DNA from 3 places in the Thalassotalea nanhaiensis genome. Region 2 is predicted to be linked to each of the others. Evidence: predicted binding sites of a transcription regulator. Region 2 holds the regulator's gene; each other region holds the start of a gene.
What was found. The regulator NrdR, encoded in region 2, represses ribonucleotide reductase genes. The targets are predictions, from matches to a motif close to AAACACNANATNTNGTGTTT.
Positions count from the first base shown of each region.

Region 1: a site for NrdR is predicted at 2,121-2,140, ahead of nrdA (class 1a ribonucleoside-diphosphate reductase subunit alpha). Genes of this name have one in related genera too.
Region 3: a site for NrdR is predicted at 2,931-2,950, ahead of nrdG (anaerobic ribonucleoside-triphosphate reductase activating protein). Genes of this name have one in related genera too.

Region 1 covers NZ_CP134146.1:1,728,494-1,734,993, forward strand. The annotation lists gene nrdA (class 1a ribonucleoside-diphosphate reductase subunit alpha) at 1-1,912, opposite strand, end outside; gene RI845_RS07650 (HAD family hydrolase) at 2,365-3,024, opposite strand; gene ubiG (bifunctional 2-polyprenyl-6-hydroxyphenol methylase/3-demethylubiquinol 3-O-methyltransferase UbiG) at 3,024-3,740, opposite strand; gene RI845_RS07660 (TIGR02922 family protein) at 3,863-4,066, opposite strand; gene gyrA (DNA topoisomerase (ATP-hydrolyzing) subunit A) at 4,454-6,500, shown strand, end outside.
Region 2 covers NZ_CP134146.1:1,048,510-1,055,009, reverse strand. The annotation lists gene RI845_RS04825 (riboflavin synthase) at 1-448, opposite strand, end outside; gene ribD (bifunctional diaminohydroxyphosphoribosylaminopyrimidine deaminase/5-amino-6-(5-phosphoribosylamino)uracil reductase RibD) at 485-1,633, opposite strand; gene nrdR (transcriptional regulator NrdR) at 1,646-2,101, opposite strand; gene glyA (serine hydroxymethyltransferase) at 2,240-3,496, opposite strand; gene fdx (ISC system 2Fe-2S type ferredoxin) at 3,741-4,079, opposite strand; gene hscA (Fe-S protein assembly chaperone HscA) at 4,082-5,947, opposite strand; gene hscB (co-chaperone HscB) at 5,980-6,500, opposite strand, start outside.
Region 3 covers NZ_CP134146.1:1,801,290-1,807,789, reverse strand. The annotation lists gene RI845_RS07960 (exonuclease SbcCD subunit D) at 1-957, opposite strand, end outside; gene RI845_RS07955 (DUF2235 domain-containing protein) at 1,061-2,656, opposite strand; gene nrdG (anaerobic ribonucleoside-triphosphate reductase activating protein) at 2,980-3,456, shown strand; gene nrdD (anaerobic ribonucleoside-triphosphate reductase) at 3,443-5,290, shown strand; gene RI845_RS07940 (hypothetical protein) at 5,394-6,182, shown strand; gene pyrD (quinone-dependent dihydroorotate dehydrogenase) at 6,357-6,500, opposite strand, start outside.

The DNA.
Region 1 (6,500 bases), 680 kb from region 2:
GTGGTTCAATGCCGTTGGTCGCATTTGAAATTTGTGAAGACGTCTCAGACGGCATTAACGCAGATACTGTTGAGTTTCGTACACCGTGCTCCTTAATGCTGGCGCGTAATCCTTCCCAGTCCAGGTGTAAGCTTTCTGAACAAATCTTATCAATGTCTTTTTTGTAGGTATCAATTGGTAAAATACCTTGCGATAAACGTGTTTCATTAAACTTAGGACAGGCACCTTGCTCTTTTGCTAAGTTGTTAGACGCTTTCAACAAATAGAACTGAATAGCTTCAAACGTTCTGTGAGTAAGGTTATTGGCACTGCCGTTTGAATAAAATACACCGTTTTTAGCTAAATAATATGCATAGTTAATTACGCCTATACCTAGTGTACGACGGCCCATAGTTGCGCTTAACGCAGCAGCGACAGGGTAGTCTTGGTAATCTAATAAATTATCAAGGGCACGAACAGCTAAATCGGCTAAGCCTTCCAATTCGTCCAAGCTGTCAATTTTACCAAGGTTAAATGCAGATAATGTACAAAGGGCTATTTCGCCGTTTTCGTCATTAATGTCATTCATTGGTTTAGTCGGTAAGGCAATCTCTAAACAAAGATTAGATTGACGAACCGGCGCTACGCTTGGATCAAATGGGCTGTGCGTATTACAGTGATCAACGTTTTGTAAATAAATACGGCCGGTACTTGCACGCTCTTGAGCGAACAAAGTGAATAACTCTATTGCTTTAATACGTTTTTTACGAATCGAATCATCGTTTTCGTATTGAACATATAAGGCTTCAAATTTATCTTGATCTTCAAAGAAAGCATCATACAACCCCGGAACATCTGAAGGGCTGAATAACGTAATGTAATCGCCTTTAATTAAACGCTGATACATGGTTTTGTTAAATTGAATGCCGTAATCTAAATGACGAACACGGTTTTCTTCAACACCACGGTTATTTTTAAGCACTAATAAGCTTTCTACTTCTAAATGCCATAGTGGGTAGAATAACGTTGCAGCACCACCACGCACACCACCTTGAGAACAACTTTTTACGGCGGTCTGGAAATGCTTATAAAATGGGATACAACCGGTATGGAATGCTTCGCCGTTACGAATAGAGCTACCTAATGCACGGATACGTCCGGCATTAATACCAATACCTGCACGCTGTGATACATACTTCACAATTGCACTGGTTGTTGCATTAATTGAATCCAAGCTATCGCCGGCTTCTATTAATACACATGATGAAAACTGACGAGTAGGGGTACGAACACCAGCCATAATTGGTGTAGGCAATGAAATTTTAAAGCTTGAAATCGCGTCGTAAAAGCCTTTGATATACTCTAAACGAGTCTCACTTGGGTATTTTGCAAATAAACAGGCCGACACTAGCATGTATAAAAACTGCGCACTTTCGTAAATCTCACCAGTTACACGGTTTTGTACCAGGTATTTACCTTCTAATTGCTTAACAGCAGCGTAACTGAAATTCTTATCGCGATCATGATCGATATAGCTGTCTAAAGTGGCAAATTCTTCAGCAGTGTAGTCTTCAGTTAAATGCTTGTCATATTTACCAGCATTAACCATTTTAGTTACGTGCTCAAATAACGCCGGCGGTTCATATTTACCGTACGCCTTTTTACGTAAATGGAATATCGCTAAACGCGCCGCTAAATATTGATAATCCGGTGTTTCTTCCGAGATTAAGTCAGCAGCTGCTTTAATGATGGTTTCATGAATGTCTTCAGTTTTGATACCGTCATAAAACTGAATGTGTGATTTGATTTCTACCTGAGAAACTGAAACGGAATCTAATCCTTCTGCTGCCCAGTCTATTACTTGATGGATTTTATCGAGATCGATAGGTTCTTTTTCACCATTGCGCTTGGTGACAAAAAGGTTGTTATTCATGAATGACCTGTCTTTATAGTATTTATTAGTTTATAGATTTAATTATTTTTATTGTAATTTTACTAAGGCAAAGCGCAGTAATACTATATCTGCTATCCCTGCTTTATTTTTCACCCAACTGCAATATGTGAACTAGTTAAAAAATACACAACATCTTGGGTTTTTCTTTGTGCTTAGTCACAAGGTAATGTGGTTTCGCTTTGAATGCAACCCCTAGATATAGTGTTTTTAAGGAGTGTTTTTAACTTGCTTAATTTAGGTTAGTGGTAACTAACTTACTAAGGTGTATACCTGTGCCAGTTATCGAAAAAGCAAGATTTTTTTTTCGCTAAAAACTTTTTTTAAATCTTTTTTGCAATAAAAACGAAGGCTTTATACGATAAAGCGATAAGGGCTGTAAACCCCTTAATAAACAGTATGTTACGAATGTGATTAAAGTTTATACGACTTGTTTATTTACTAATCCCTACTAAATCTAAGGGTTTGGAAATAATATGATCTGCTTGCCATTTAATGCAGTCATCAAGCGGTTTTATATAGCCCCACTTTACTGCAACAGTTGTCATTAACGCCGCATTGCCAGCCTCAATGTCACGTTTGGCATCACCTAAATACCAAATATGCTCAGCTGCAACACCAATTTCTCTGCTGGCTAACAGCATTGGTGCCGGATGAGGTTTTCGCTCTTTTATTGTGTCGCCACTGATATTTGATTGCGAATTAGTAAACTCATTAAATTTCAATAGTAGAGGGTCGGTTAAGAACGCGGGCTTATTGGTGACTATGCCCCAGGGAATATCAGCGTGTTCAATTAAGTTTAAAAGCTGCTTAATACCGGGGAATAGTGTCGTGTGAACGGCGATGTTTTCTAAATAATAATCGAGAAATTCTTGTCGTAGCACTTCTTTGTCAAACTTAGATAATTGCTCTTTAAAGCCTAAATCGAGTAAAGGATATACACCGTCTGAGGCAACTAGCCGGTATTCATTGCTGGAAACTGCAGGAAAACCATAGGTATGAAGCAAATGGTTTAATGCTGCGCCTAAATCATCAGCGGTATCTAATAGTGTGCCATCTAAATCAAACAGCACACCTTTAGCAGTGTTTAACATTAACCTTTCTCTGGCATTTTAAAAGCTAGAATGTAGTTAACGTCTAATCCATCGGCTAATTTATGATTTTCTGTGATTGGGTTGTAATGAATGCCGCTGGCGTCAAAGCATTTTAATCCGGCATTTTCGGCCCAGGTGATTAACTGCGAAGGCCTGATAAACTTATCCCAGTCATGGGTGCCGTCAGGAACCAGTTTCAACAGTTTCTCTGCGGCTAAAATTGCAAATAAATACGATTTAGTGGTTTTATTTAACGTTGAGAAAAATACATAACCACCAGGTTTTACCATTTTTGCACACGCTCGAATGATGGACTCTGGGTCAGGCACATGCTCTAACATTTCCATACAGGTAACAACATCAAAGCCTTGTTGATTCTCATCCGCTTTTTGTTCAGCTGTGATTTTTTCGTAAGTTACCGGTACACCTGCTTCAAGGGCATGTAATTTAGCCACATTTAAAGGCTCTGTTCCCATGTCTATACCAGTAACATTTGCCCCTAAACGAGCCAGACTTTCTGCTAATATACCGCCACCGCAACCTACATCGATAATGTGCTTTTCAAAAACATCACCGACATGTGAGGTGATAAAATTGCGACGTAACGGGTTTATTTGATGCAACGGTTTAAAATCGCCATGTAAGTCCCACCATTGGCTGGCGACTTTTTCAAATTTGGCTATTTCTTCCGGGTTTACGTTTAATTGTTCAGACATGATATTTATTGTTTACTGTTAAGCTCTGTATCAATTCTATCTTAAAGCGAATGATAAAGACAAAGCCAATTACAGATAATTGACTATATGAAAGGACAAAGAGGGGAAGTTGATATATAAACTTAATCGATGCGATCGCCAATTTTATTTAATACAGTAACTTCGCCATCACATACGGCAATAATCGACTTACCTTTTTTAAATTCCTCTGAAATAATAACTCTGCCTTGATCTTTTTGGGGAAAAGACGCGACCTCATGATTTAATTCTAAAGAGGTAATGTCGTAATAAAGGATGGTAACGAGACGTTGTTTTAGTTTTGCCATTATTTTTCTTATTTAATTACTGCTTTTATCATAACCTTATTGTTATGATTTTGTGAACGAACTATTTATAACGAACTAAATTCATTATGTAAACAAACTTAATAATTTAAGTTAAAAAGGGGTGACAAAAACGGTGGTTTAAGGTTTAATCTTAACTACTGTTTATTTAGGTGTTTAATAGTTACATTTTTTGTGTAATTTATTTAATTCAACATCTAGTAATTTCTAGGTTAAAGACGCACAATATTGTTTGATCAATTAGATTAACCATCTGTCGTCTTTATTCTAAATAAAGAAGTGCAGGGTATCTTATCTTTATGGTAATATTCTGCCTCGATAATAATAATTTTGAGCATTTTTGCTGACATTTAGGGAAAGCATCGTTTTATGACCGATCTGGCTAAAGAAATCGTTCCTGTCAATATAGAAGATGAATTAAAAACCTCTTACCTTGATTACGCCATGAGTGTAATTGTTGGGCGTGCATTGCCTGACGTAAGAGATGGTTTAAAACCAGTTCATCGTCGTGTTCTTTATGCAATGAGTGCATTAGGAAATGACTGGAATAAGGGCTACAAAAAATCTGCCCGTGTTGTTGGTGACGTAATCGGTAAGTATCACCCGCATGGTGACACTGCTGTATATGACACTATCGTTCGTATGGCTCAGCCATTCTCCTTACGCTATATGCTTGTTGACGGCCAAGGTAACTTTGGTTCTGTTGATGGCGATTCTGCTGCGGCAATGCGTTATACCGAAATTCGCATGCAAAAAATTTCGCATGCAATTTTAGCTGACTTAGATAAAGAAACTGTTGATTTTGTTCCTAACTATGATGGTCAGGAATTCATGCCGGCAGTTATGCCTACCCGCGTACCAAACCTTTTAGTTAATGGTTCTTCTGGTATCGCCGTTGGTATGGCAACAAACATTCCTCCGCATAACTTGACTGAAGTCATTAACGGTTGTATCGCGTTAATCGAAAACAAAGACATTACTGTTGACGAGTTATTTGAATTTATCCCAGCACCTGATTTTCCAACTGCGGGTATTATTAGTGGCGTTGCAGGTATTCAAGAAGCGTATCGTACTGGTCGTGGTAAATTAAATATTCGCGCTCGTGCCACCATTGAAGTTCATGAAACAACCGGCAAAGAAACTATTGTTGTTCATGAGTTACCTTACCAGGTAAACAAAGCTCGTCTAATTGAAAAAATGGCCGAGTTGGTTAAAGAAAAACGCCTTGAAGGTATTTCAGCCCTACGTGATGAGTCTGATAAAGACGGTATGCGTATGGTTATTGAGGTTAAACGTGGCGAAGTAGGTGAAGTTATATTAAATAACTTATATAAGCTTACTCAAATGCAAGTTTCTTTTGGTATGAACATGGTTGCTATTGATAATGGCCAGCCTAGGTTATTCAACCTAAAAGAAATGCTTGAAGCATTCGTTTTACACCGTCGTGAAGTGGTTACTCGTCGTACTATCTTCGAATTACGTAAAGCGCGTGAACGTGCACATTTACTTGAAGGGTTAGCCGTTGCATTAAGTAACATCGATCCTATCATAGAGCTGATCAAAAACTCACCAACACCTGCAGAAGCAAAAGAAGGCTTATTAAGCCAAGGTTGGACCCTAGGTACTGTAGCTGAAATGCTAGAGCGAGCAGGCGATGATGCAGCTCGCCCAGAGTGGGTTGAGCCTGAGTTTGGTATTGTTGACGGTAAATACTACTTAACAATGCAACAAGCTCAAGCAATCTTAGATCTACGTTTGCATAAGCTTACCGGCTTAGAACACGAAAAGATTCTAACTGAGTACAAAGAGTTATTAGAAATTATTGCTGAATTATTGCATATTCTAGGCAGCCCTGAGCGTTTAATGGAAGTTATTCGTGAAGAGCTTGAAGTAATACGTGATGAATTTGGTGACGAACGTCGTACTGAAATCTCTCTTGCGTCACATGATTTATCTTTAGAAGATTTAATCAGTGAAGAAGATGTAGTTGTAACCCTTTCTCATGAAGGTTACGTGAAGTACCAACCGTTATCAGAATATGAAGCACAACGTCGTGGTGGTAAAGGTAAAGCCGCAACTAAGATGAAAGAAGAAGATTTCATCGAACGTTTATTGGTTGCCAATACTCATGATACTATTTTATGTTTCAGTGACCGTGGTAAGTTGTACTGGCTGAAGGTGTTCCAGTTACCTCTTGCAACTCGAACTGCACGTGGTCGTCCAATTGTAAATATTTTACCGCTTGAAAGTGATGAACGTATCACAGCTATTTTACCGGTAAGAGAATACGAAGATGACAAGTTCATTGTTATGGCAACAGCTGACGGTACGATTAAGAAAACGCCATTGACGGCATATTCTCGTCCTCGTGCTAATGGTATTATTGCCTTAAACCTTCGTGATGATGACACCCTAA
Region 2 (6,500 bases):
AGTTAACCGTTAAGCTTACACCATCGACGGTAATTGAGCCTTTTTCGGCCACATACTGCTTTAATGAGTCGCTGAGTTCAATCCAATATTCAATTGAATTACCTACCTGCTTTATCGACAGTAACTTGCCAATACCATCAACATGGCCACTAACCATATGACCGCCAAAACGAGTGGTAGGAAGCATAGCCTTTTCAAGGTTAACTTTCGTGCCAGTACTATAATTGGCAAAACCGGTACGGGTTAACGTTTCACTCGAAACATCAGCGCTGTAACTTGCACCATCAAAATCGACAACGGTTAAACAGATACCGTTGGTGGCAATCGAATCGCCAAGCTTTACATCGGCTAAATCTAAGTTACCAATGGCGATAACAACTCGTGCACCGTTCGCGTTTAAATTTATCGCTTTTACTTGACCAATTGCTTCTACAATTCCGGTAAACATTAATGTGCCTTCAAATAAGCATTGCTGCTTAATATGTTAAATTTGTTTATTCACAGTCGCTGTAATTTTAATATCAGCGCCTATCATACGTATATCTTTGATATCTAATGATATCGCGTCTTTTAAACTTGTTAATTGCTCAATATCAAACAAGCCACGAGTGTTCTCACCCATTAATTTAGGTGCTTGATAGAGTATCAGTTCATCAACCAAATTTTGCCTTATAAAAGCTCCGGCTAAACGTGCGCCGCTTTCTAGCCATAAAGTATTTAGTCCAAGCTCTGCAAGTTTAGTGATCAAATCAGTTAAGTCTGCTTTACCTAAGCGTTCGTTAACTTGTATCTGTTTTACAAAATGCGGCCATTGGTGCTCATTTTCAACCGTTGTACGAACTAAAATTACCGGAGATTGTTGATTGAACAAAGCCAAAGATGGTGTCAGGCGATTTTGACTGTCAATTATAACTCGAACAGGTTGCCTAATATCATCTTCTTTTAGGTCATTTGCTATAAAACCCAATTCGTTATAACGCACATTTAATTTGGCATCATCAATCATGACGGTATCTGCACCGCTTATAATCGCACAGCTTTTAGCTCTATAACGCTGTACATCCTGGCGAGCGTCGCTTCCGGTTATCCATTTACTTTCACCATTGGCCATAGCTGTTTTGCCATCAAGGCTTGCCGCCATTTTGCACCGTACAAATGGCTTACCGGTTTTCATTCGTTTAATAAAACCGGGGTTCAACATATTTGCCGCACTTTCTAAAACGGCAACCTCTGTCGTTATGCCTGCTTCTTCTAGCATTTTAATACCGCGACCAGAAACTAATGGATTAGGATCTACCATGCCAATTACCACATGCTTAATACCTGCAGCAATTAACCCTTTCGCACACGGCGGTGTTCGACCAAAGTGGCTGCATGGCTCTAACGTAACATAAGCAGTAGCACCTTTTGCCTGTTCACCAGCTTGTTGTAATGCATTAACCTCTGCGTGGCCTTCGCCTGCTTTTTGATGCCAACCTTCACCGACAACGTCACCATTTTTAACTAAAACACAGCCGACAACAGGATTAGGCGATGTTGTGAATTCGCCTCTTTTAGCCAGAGCAATCGCCCTTTGCATATACTGTTCATTTAATCTTTGGCTGTCGAGTTTAGCTGTGTGTGACGTATGCATAAAATATTGATCCTATTCGTCATCGCCTAAACGAGCAATTTCTTCACCGAATTCGCGGATATCTTCAAAAGAACGGTATACCGAAGCAAAGCGAACATACGCAACTTTATCAAGACCTTTTAGTACATCCATAATAAGATTACCAAGCATTTCACTTGAAACTTCTCGTTCACCCGTTGCTCTGAGTTGTGACTTTAATTTGTTAATAGCTAATTCGGTATTTTCGGTACTTACCGGGCGTTTCTCAAGAGCTCTTAATAAACCATTTCGCAACTTATCTTCATTGAAAGGCTCTCTTGAACCGTCACGTTTGATGATCCTTGGCATAACAAGCTCAGCTGATTCGAATGTAGTATAACGTTCTTTGCAATCTAAACATTCCCGACGACGTCTTACTTGATGACCGTCAGAAACTAATCTTGAGTCAATTACTTTAGTATCTGTTGCTGCACAAAATGGACAATACATAAAATTCCTACTATTTGTTTTTATTATAGTTTTAATAAACAATGGCAAGCAAAAAAAAATAGCCGCTATAAGCGGCTATTTTAATCTAATTTATTTAATATTGCGAAACCTATCCACAATAAAAACTAAACAATGAATTTATGCGTAAACAGGGAAACGAGAACAAAGCTCGATCACATTTTCACGAACAGTAGAAATTGTATCTTCATTAGATAAGTCATCTAAAATATCACAAATCCAACCGGTCAATAGTGTAGTTTCAGCTGTACCAAAACCACGACGAGAAATGGCTGGAGTACCTAAGCGAAGACCTGAAGTAACAAATGGAGAACGTGGGTCATTTGGAACCGAGTTTTTGTTTACTGTGATAAAAGCTCGACCAAGTGCAGCATCAGCATCTTTACCGGTAATGTCTTTATCGATTAGATCTAACAATAATAAGTGGTTTTCTGTACCGTTAGATACAACTTTATAACCACGTTCTTGTAATACCGCCACCATAGTTTTAGCATTATCTAAAACTTTTTGTTGGTACTCTTTAAATTCTGGTTGTAGTGCTTCTTTAAAGGCTACCGCTTTTGCAGCGATAATATGCATTAATGGACCACCTTGACCGCCTGGGAAAACCGCAGAATTTAGTTTTTTCTCGATAGCTTCGTCATTACAGCCAGAAATAATTAAACCACCACGAGGACCCGCTAACGTTTTATGAGTGGTAGTCGTTACAACGTGTGCATGTGGAACTGGGTTAGGATATAAGCCAGCTGCAATAAGACCTGCAACGTGAGCCATATCAACCATAAAGTAAGCGTCTACTTTATCAGCAATTTCACGCATTCTTGCCCAATCAACAACACCAGAGAATGCAGAAAAACCACCAATGATCATTTCAGGTTTGTGCTCAAACGCTAAACGCTCAAGTTCTTCGTAATCTATGTCGCCCGTTTCTGGGTTAAGACCATATTGGAATGCTTCGTAAGATTTACCAGAAAAGTTTACATGAGAACCATGAGTTAAATGGCCACCATGAGCCAAACTCATACCTAATACTTTTCCGCCTGGCTTAACAAGTGCTTGGAATACCGCAGCATTTGCCTGAGAACCAGCGTGTGGTTGTACGTTTGCATAAGTGGCACCAAATAACTCTTTAGCACGGTCTATTGCTAATTGCTCTGCAATATCAACGTATTCACAACCACCGTAGTAACGCTTACCAGGATAACCTTCAGCATATTTATTGGTCAATTGAGAACCTTGAGCTTCAAGAACGCGAGAGCTACAGTAGTTTTCAGATGCAATTAATTCGATGTGGTGTTCTTGGCGTTCAACTTCATTGGTCATTGCTTGATATAATTCAGGATCAAAATCAGCAATATTCATATCACGTTTAAGCATTGGTTTTCCTCAGTCAACATTTATGAACTAGCGGTACTAGTTTGAATTTTTAATGGCAGTATTCTGCCTTAACAGTGAGCTGTTGTATATTAATTTTGCAGCTTGTTACAAACAATTTCTATATAAGATATTGTTTAATGAATTTTCGCGGGCTGTTTACAAACGTAAATCTAAAAATAGAAGTTTGCATTCCTTATTCCTTAAACTAAAAAAGGGCCATCAGGCCCTTTCTAAATATCAGTTGTTAATGATTTTCACTGACCATATTAACTGTGTATTTTGGAATTTCCACAACCAAGTCTTCATCGCTGATGATGGCTTGGCAACCCAAGCGTGACTCCGGCTCTAAGCCCCAAGCTTTATCAAGCATGTCATCTTCAAGTTCATCACTTTCATCCAGTGAATCAAAGCCTTCTCTAATGACCATATGACATGTTGTACACGCACATACTTTTTCACAGGCATGCTCAACACCAATGTTATTTTTAAGTGCAACATCTAACACTGTTTCACCGGTTTCAGCTTCTACAACTAAACCTTCTGGGCATAATTCTTCGTTTGGAAGAAAGATAATTTGTGGCATGATTAAACCTCGTCTACCGAATGACCAGCTAAAGCCGTACGAATCGAAGAATCCATACGACGCTCAGCAAAAGTCGCTGTAACTTTGTCAACCGCTGCTATAGCAACTTCTATTGCCGCAATGCTGGACGTTTGACTGATTGTAAGTAAATTAGAAAGTGCAGAATTTATTTCAGCAAGTTCTTGCTCTGTTAGTAATCGTTCACCATCTTCACTGATGGCAGCTGTAACACTTTCGAATACACGGGCAGCTTCTACTTGCTGTTCTTTCAGCATGCGTGCATCCATATCTTCTTTAGCATTACTCATTGAATCTTTTAACATGGTAATAATGTCGTTTTCGTCAAGACCAAATGAAGGTTTCACTTCAATGGAAGATTCAACACCTGTAGATTTTTCCATGGCGCTAACACTCAATAATCCGTCCGCATCAACTTTGAATGTTACCCGAATATGTGCAGCACCAGCGGTCATCGCTGGAATACCTCTTAATTCGAATCGAGCTAATGAGCGGCAATCTTCAACTAATTCACGTTCGCCTTGTAACACATGAATAGCCATCGCTGTTTGACCATCTTTAAAGGTGGTAAATTCTTGTGCTTTAGCAACGGGGATTGTTGTATTACGAGAAATAACTTTTTCAACCAAACCGCCCATAGTTTCTAAACCAAGCGATAAAGGAATTACGTCAAGTAACAGCATGTCACTGTCTGGTTTGTTACCCGCTAAAACATCAGCCTGAATCGCAGCGCCAATGGCAACTACTTTGTCCGGGTCAATTGAAGTTAATGGCGTTTTTTGAAAGTAGCTGCCTACTTCAGAGCGAACGAGTGGTACGCGAGTAGAACCGCCAACCATGATGACTTCATTAACATCACTGATATTAACATCAGCATCTTTTAATGAACGTCGACACGCTCGTAATGTTTTTGCAACCAGCGGTTTAATTAATTGATTAAAGGTTTCTCGTGTTAACTGACAAGAAAACTCCTCTCCAGACTCTAGGGTCAAATTAACCATTGCCGATTCAGCATCGGTAAGTTGCTCTTTTACAGTACACGCCTGTTGTAACACTTGGCGCTCCATTGAACTTGATAACGGACGTTGCAAGTTTGCTTGCTCGAGAATGTGTTCAACTAAAACCAGATCAAAATCATCTCCACCTAAAGCAGAATCACCGCCAGTAGCGAGTACTTCAAACACCCCTTTAGCTAAACGCAATACAGAAATATCAAACGTGCCACCGCCTAAATCAAAAACGGCAATAACACCTTCTTGACCGCTGTCTAAACCATACGCAACAGCTGCTGCTGTTGGTTCGTTCAATAAACGTAAAACATTCACACCAGCGATGGTCGCTGCATCTTTCGTGCTTTGACGTTGTGCGTCATCAAAATATGCGGGAACAGTGATCACTACACCTTCTAAGTCGCCGCCTAATGATTGTTTAGCTCGATCGACCAAGTTAGATAAGATTTCAGCCGACACTTGCACTGGGTTCTTTGGACCCTTGCGAGTATTTAACGATGGATGAGAGTCTTCACCACAAAACTGGTATGGCAAGGCTGGGTATTTAGCATTAATGTCTGAGAGCGATCTGCCCATTAAGCGCTTTACTGATACGATGGTGTTTTCAGGATCGCTAATGGAGTGTGCTTTAGCTGCGTCGCCAACTAAAACGGCATTACTTTGATAGCTAACAATAGAAGGTAAAATATCATTACCTTGTGAATCAGTTAACGTTTCTGCCAAACCACTTTTCACACTTGCCACTAATGAATTGGTGGTACCTAAATCGATACCTGCCGCTAATCGGTGTTCGTGTGGAACTGTACTTTGTCCAGGTTCAGCAATTTGTAATAGAGCCATGTTTATATATCTTTTGTGATTAAATTTTTAACTTAGTCAAGTAGATCGTCTTCAATACGATCTAGCTCAATTTGTAATTTTTGATAGAACTTTAACTTGCGTGTCAGCTCGCTTGCACTTACGTTATCCGCTTGGTTATTCGTTGCTAATAAGCGTTCAACTTGTTGCCATAAATGTTGGGCTTGTACGTCTAAAGTTTCTTGCGCTGAAAAAATGGCAGCATCAATATCGCTGGCACCAGCGATATCACCAAGCATTTCTCTAAGCTCCATTTGCTCCATTAAAAAGCTTACGTTACCAAAAGACTCTTGCTCTAAAGGAAGTTCTGTACCGCGTAATTTTAGCAGATACTCAGCGCGCAAAATCGGCTGTTTCAACGTTTGAAAAGCATCGTTAATTTCAGCTGACTTTTGCACTGCTAATAGTTGTTCTTGCGAAGAAGCGTGAGCAAAACGATCCGGGTGGACCGTTTTTTGTAACGCTTGATAAGTAGCAGACAGCTCGGTTAAGTCGAGGTTAAATTTAGCGTCTAGGCCAAATAATTGGTAGTAGT
Region 3 (6,500 bases), 750 kb from region 2:
CATGGGATCTAAAATCACTTGAGTGTCTGTAAGCTTTGCCAATAAATAATCATCATTTGCTGTTTCTGTGTTTTTTAAATTTGCACAACCCTGCTTTAGTAACTCTTCTAACGTGCCTTCAATAACTCGTAAGTCATGCTTTGCGGTTAACGGTAAATGCTGATGTGACAGCAAACCTTCAGCATTCATTTCAACTAATGTGACGCCTTTTTTCTGTTTGTATTCAGAAAAGGAATATTTAAGTAATGACCCCGAATAACGAATGTGCTGTTCACCCTTATACTGTGGTGCATGTAAATGACCTAAAGCAACGTAATCAAAATCACTTAACGGTTGCCATGATACTCTGTCGGCTCCACCAATAGATAAAGGTCGCTCTGAGTCTGATTCACTGGCACCGTCGATAAAACAATGGCTGAGTAATACTGCCGGTTGGTCAGGGTAATTCGCCGTTTTATGAGCCAATATTTTTTTAGCGGCAAAGGTATGGGCTTGATCGTATGTTTTGATCTCAAGGCCTTGTTCGGCAGTATTAAACGCTTCTCGCACCTCTACCGGATCATGATAAGGAATACCATAAAATGTCACCGGCCCGGTTTCACTATTGATCACGATACCTTGCTCAATATCGTGTAAATCAGCCAATATATGCAACCCTGCTTTTTGCATTTGCTTAGCACCAAAGCGTAAACGCTTGGCACTGTCGTGGTTGCCACTGATCATAATAATTGGGATCGCTAATACTTCCATACTTTTAATAAATTGATTTAGCGCATCTACCGCATCGCTTGGTGGTACTGAGCGATCAAAAATGTCTCCGGCTACCACTAACGCGTCTATTTTATAATCTTGCGCATATTGCTTAATTTGCTTTAACACAAACAGTTGATCGTCAAGTAATGAGATATTTTGGAATAACCGGCCGATGTGCCAGTCTGAAGTGTGGATAAAGCGCATTGAATCCCTAAAGGTATGAGTTTATTTTGATATTAAAGTACTACGTTCAAAGTAAGGCATGTTATTAAATATCTCAATAACATTTTTCTATTATTGCCGTTATTTATTTTACCCGAGTAATGGTTAATTCAATATAGCCTTTGTTGTTTTCATAAAAACTCCAGGCATCGTTGGCAAAACAATATAAATAGCCAGCATGGTTTATTAACAATGGTGCGTTTTCTTGATGTTCAGCTAGTTGTATGTATTGATGTGGAATTGCACTACCATCGTGTTTTACCACCTGTTGCTGCTCGGTTTGATGATTTACATTTAGGTTTTTATGAGCTTGGCCGCTGTCATTTGCTATTGCACCAATTAAGCCAAACCAAGGTTTATCTTCTACGCGTTTACTGGCGAAAAAATCGGTTGATACGTTTTTATTAAAACGCTTAATTAACGATTCAAACTTACCTAAAAAACTTGACGTTGCCCGAAATAAATCCCCTGCTGTACGTTGGTTGTTATATTCGGTGCCAAGCCAGTCGCAGCTCTCTACTCCATCTTGCCACTGCCCCTTAGCACTGAATACATATTCATGGCCTTGTTCTAAATAAACAGATGTTTTATTCCACCGACACTTGGCATATATTTGCAAGGTTGTCGCCTCATTAACGGCAAGCATTTGAGTGGGATAATATGGTTCATGCTCTATTGGTGAAATACGCTGGCGAATAAAGGCACTATCGTGAAATTGTCCAGAATTTGCTTTGATTAACGCCGGAATATTTCTTGGTCTAGAGCGTAGTTTTGAAAAGACCCCTTTAAAAGAGTTATGCAAAACACCAATCGGGTTGTCTATTATTAGCTGATCAATATCTTGTCGAAACTCTAAGCCAAAACTTTTACTTTGTTTGATCATCCATTTTAGCGCACCATTTGATAAGTCACTATCTTGGTAACCTCCGCCTACATCTGAATGCACTCCTGGAAACCATAACTCAACAGCGTCGTTATGCTCCTTTACATTACTCCAACGAGTGACGGTAAAACTACTGCGCTTTTCATCCATCGCCATCGCATGACGAGCATGCTCAATATGATCGGCTAATTTAGTGTCGTGAAATTGCCAACTGTCTTTGCGATCAAATAAATTTATTATCTCCAAATCATCAGGGATCCCAAGTGCCCCAACCGTATCCCACACCCCAAGAAATGTAATCGGAATAGCGCCTTTGTCATGAAAGAAACTCCAATGATTTTTCGCCCATTGGTTTTGTGGCATTTTATCTTTGTAGCCACTATTAAAAGCAGTTTCAACTCGATGCCAACTCTCTTCAGCTGAAATACCTTGCAGATTTACTAATCCCTTGCCTAAAAAGCCAGCTAAACTTCTTGCTGAAAACGCTCCTCTGGAAAAACCAAATAAGAAAACCTCATCGCCTTCACGGTAATTTAAACCCAACCAATGGTAAGCACTGGAGATATGACGGTTTATACCTATACCAAGCGCGCCGCCCAAAAACTCATCAATTAATCCAATTTCTTCACCGCCTACACCTGGGTGATAAAATACTTTTTGAGTAACTTCAGATGAATTTGCAGTTGCACTGATACAGTTTTTTAAACGATAAACGTTGGTCGGAGTGGTAACGCCATTTTCTTCTTGTTCAGGGTTATTCCAAGTGCCATCAAAACAAATAATCAAACGCTTCATCATGCTTCCTGCTGATATTAATTACATTAGTTAAACTTAGTTGAAAGTTGCCAATTTGCGAGCTAAAAGTCAATACAAAAGCAAATCCACGCAACTTTAAATTAACATCTCGTAAACCTTTGTTTACCAGCCTTTGGTCGCGCTGATTACCACTTATTACACTTTATTTCTTGCGCTGTTTTTTATTAATCAGCTTTCGTATAAATAATATCCCCTAAAATATTTGGGGATATTAAAACCATAAATGTTTGATCTAGATCAAACTCTAGCACCTAACAAGCACTATATAGTGTGTCTAACAATAAAAATTACACCATATATAGATTATGACGTTTAATTCATTACCGCCAACAATTGTGTTTCAGGAAGTACCAAATGAGATAAGTTTGTGCTTTAGCATCACCGGTTGCCAAGTAGGTTGTAAGGGTTGCCACAGTACTGAACTTTGGAATAAAAACTCTGGCGAGCCGTTAACAAATACAAAATTTCAACATTGGATTAACAAATATCAGACGTTGATTTCAACGGTGCTGTTTATGGGCGGGGAATGGCAAAAAGAGCACCTGATTGAAAAACTCATATGGGCTAAACAGCAAGGATTAAAAACCTGTTTATATACGGGCGAAAATTTTGTTGATGATGAAATTAGCAAACATTTAAGCTACGTAAAAATTGGAAAATGGGATCCTAGCAAAGGCGGATTAAACAACCCTGACACAAATCAAAAATTCATTGATTTGGCCACTGGAAACACTCTAAATCACTTATTTATAAAAAAAGGAATACAACATGTTGCGGCTTAGCGAAGAACAAATTAATAATAAAACAGCTTACATTGAAGAATATTTTGCAGCCAAAAATGCAGCAGATGGCTCTAAAATGGATGCCAATGCCAATGTGACACAAAAAAACATTGCAACACTAGAGGCTGAATTGCTTAAAGATTGTTATGTTCAAATTAATCGCTCATTGGTCAAAAATAAGATCAGTGAGATCTTTGATGCTGAATTAGCCAATGAATATCAACGTCAAATTGAAGATCATGAGATTTATGTACATGATGAAACCAGTATTAAGCCCTACTGCACTTCAATTAGCATGTATCCTTTTTTACTTGATGGATTAACTAAGTTGGGTGGAGAGTCTAAAGCACCAAAACACATTGAGTCATTTTGTGGTTCATTTGTTAACTTGATTTTTGCCATCTCAGCACAATTTGCCGGGGCGGTAGCCTCGGTTGAGTTTTTAACTTATTTTGATTATTTTGCTCGTAAAGAATTTGGAGACAACTACCTTGATAAGCACAGCAAAGCAATTGAAAATCACCTACAACATGTCGTTTACGCACTAAACCAACCTGCCGCAGCCCGTGGTTACCAAAGCGTATTTTGGAATATCTCAATTTTTGATCAGTTCTATTTTCAATCAATGTTTGAAGATTTTGTATTCCCTGACTTTACCAAGCCAAGTTGGCAAAGTGTCGATAAATTACAAAACTTCTTTTTAACCTGGATAAACAGTGAACGAGAGAAAGCTGTACTTACTTTCCCGGTTATCACTGCAGCTATGCTTACCGAAAATGGAGAATGTAAGGACAAAGAGTTTGCTTACAACCTAGCCAAAGAAAAAGCGATGGGTAATTCCTTTTTTATGTATTTATCAGACAGCCCGGATTCTTTAGCATCATGTTGTCGACTGCGTAACGAAATTACCGATAATACCTTTTCATTTACTCTAGGCGCTGGTGGCGTTGCAACGGGCTCGATAAATGTCATTACCCTGAATATGAACCGCTTAATTCAAGATGGTCGTGATTTAAAAACCGAAATTGAAAAAATTCAAAAATATCAGGTTGCCTATCGAAAAATAATGGAAGACTATCTAGCTCAGGGCGCATTAAGCGTATACGATGCTGGCTTTATTACCCTGGACAAGCAGTTTTTAACTATTGGCATTAATGGTATGGCTGAAGCGGCAGAGTACAAAGGCATAGCAGTAAGTAACAATCAGCAATATAAAGACTTTGTCAGTGATCATTTGCAAGTTATTTTCAAAGCCAACCAAGAGGCGAAAAAGCAATTTGGTTATATGTTTAATACTGAATTTGTACCGGCAGAAAACCTAGGCGTTAAAAACGCAAAATGGGATGCTAAAGATGGTTACCTAACTAATCGTGAATGCTATAACTCATACTTCTATCTGGTAGAAGATGAAAGCAGCAATCACTTAGATAAGTTTGTTTTGCATGGTAAAGAGATCAACCAGTACCTTGATGGAGGCTCTGCTCTGCATCTAAATTTAGATGAGAGTTTGTCGGCCGAGGCGTATGTGAAACTGTTTAATGTAGCGGCTAAAACCGGTTGTAACTATTTTTGTGTGAACGTAAAAATTACCATTTGTAATGAATGTGAGCATATTGACAAACGTACTCTGCATTACTGTAATTCGTGTGGCAGTGAGGATGTTGATCATGGCACAAGAGTTATTGGTTATTTAAAGCGTGTGTCTTCATTTTCAAATGACAGACAAAAAGAACACGGTTTACGTCATTATCAGCGTTTACAAAGCGACCGAGTGTATAATGAAAGAATGCTGCAACAACAAAGACAAAAACAATCTCATTTAGAATTGGTATAACTTTGAAAAATAGATAAAAAATGTAAACATGGCAGTGTAATATTATTGTATAAATGTTATTCTGCCATATCGCTGTTAGATCATTTTTAATTTATTTACCGTCATGCTTGCAAACATATTTACACCCTCCCCCTATATTAATCAATATGCTAAAGGCTGGATTTTTGACACCTTTACCTGGGCATTAACAGAGTTTGATGCCGCCGTATTTATGCAAGATTCACAGTTGATACTACCGACAAATAAGTTTTATCCCGGTAAAGTAAGCAGCATTGAAGAAATGGCGCAATCGGTATTTGATCACACATTAAAGTATGCTGGCATGCAACACTGGCCAATCAAACTGGTAGCGCCCGATAAATATCAAGAACATGCGTTGCCTAAGCTTAGCTTTACTGGCGGTATGCGCGGCTCACAAAGCCAAGTAATAAATACTGATTACACCGTAAACAACAACTCTGAAATTTTAGTCAGCTATAATCCAGCACAAATTAACCAACCACAAGATCTGGTTGCTTCTTTTGTACAAGCCTTTGCTTCAATTTTGATTGCACAGCGTGGTGTATTGCCACCAGGCGGTGATAAGCTTCTTCCTCAGGCAGTAGATTTAGTCGCGGCTTTCATGGGGTTTGGTGTAATGTTTGCCAATACTGCTTATCAATTCAAGGGTGGCTGCGGCAGCTGTTACAACAAGTATGCCAACCGACAATCGGCATTGGTTGAAAAGGAAATTATTTATTGTTTAGCGCTGTTTGCAACATTAAAGAAAATTCCAGGTAGACACGTAACGTCTCATTTGAAAGCGCACCTACGTAAGGACTTTAGAAAAGCGCTAAAAGAGTTAAAACGCGATAATGATACGAAACAGCTTCGTTTGCTGACAAAGCAATAACCTTTCAATAGTCGTTAGGCTCTGCTTTATATGATGGCTGCTGAAACAAGTTCAGGAAATTAAAGCTGACTCAGGTAATTAAAGCCGTCTCAGCAAGTAAATTTAGGTTTTGTAAAGTATTGTGACGGCAAAGCCAGGTGATTTATTACCCCTGACTACGCCCTACATTGTTGATTAAATCGAATCGACAATGTCTTTGATAAGTTTAGGACCTTCGTAAATAAAGCCAGTGTAGACTTGCACCAAGCTTGCACCTGCAGCTAGTTTTTCTTGGGCTGCTTCGGCGCTATTAATTCCACCAACACCTATAATTGGCAT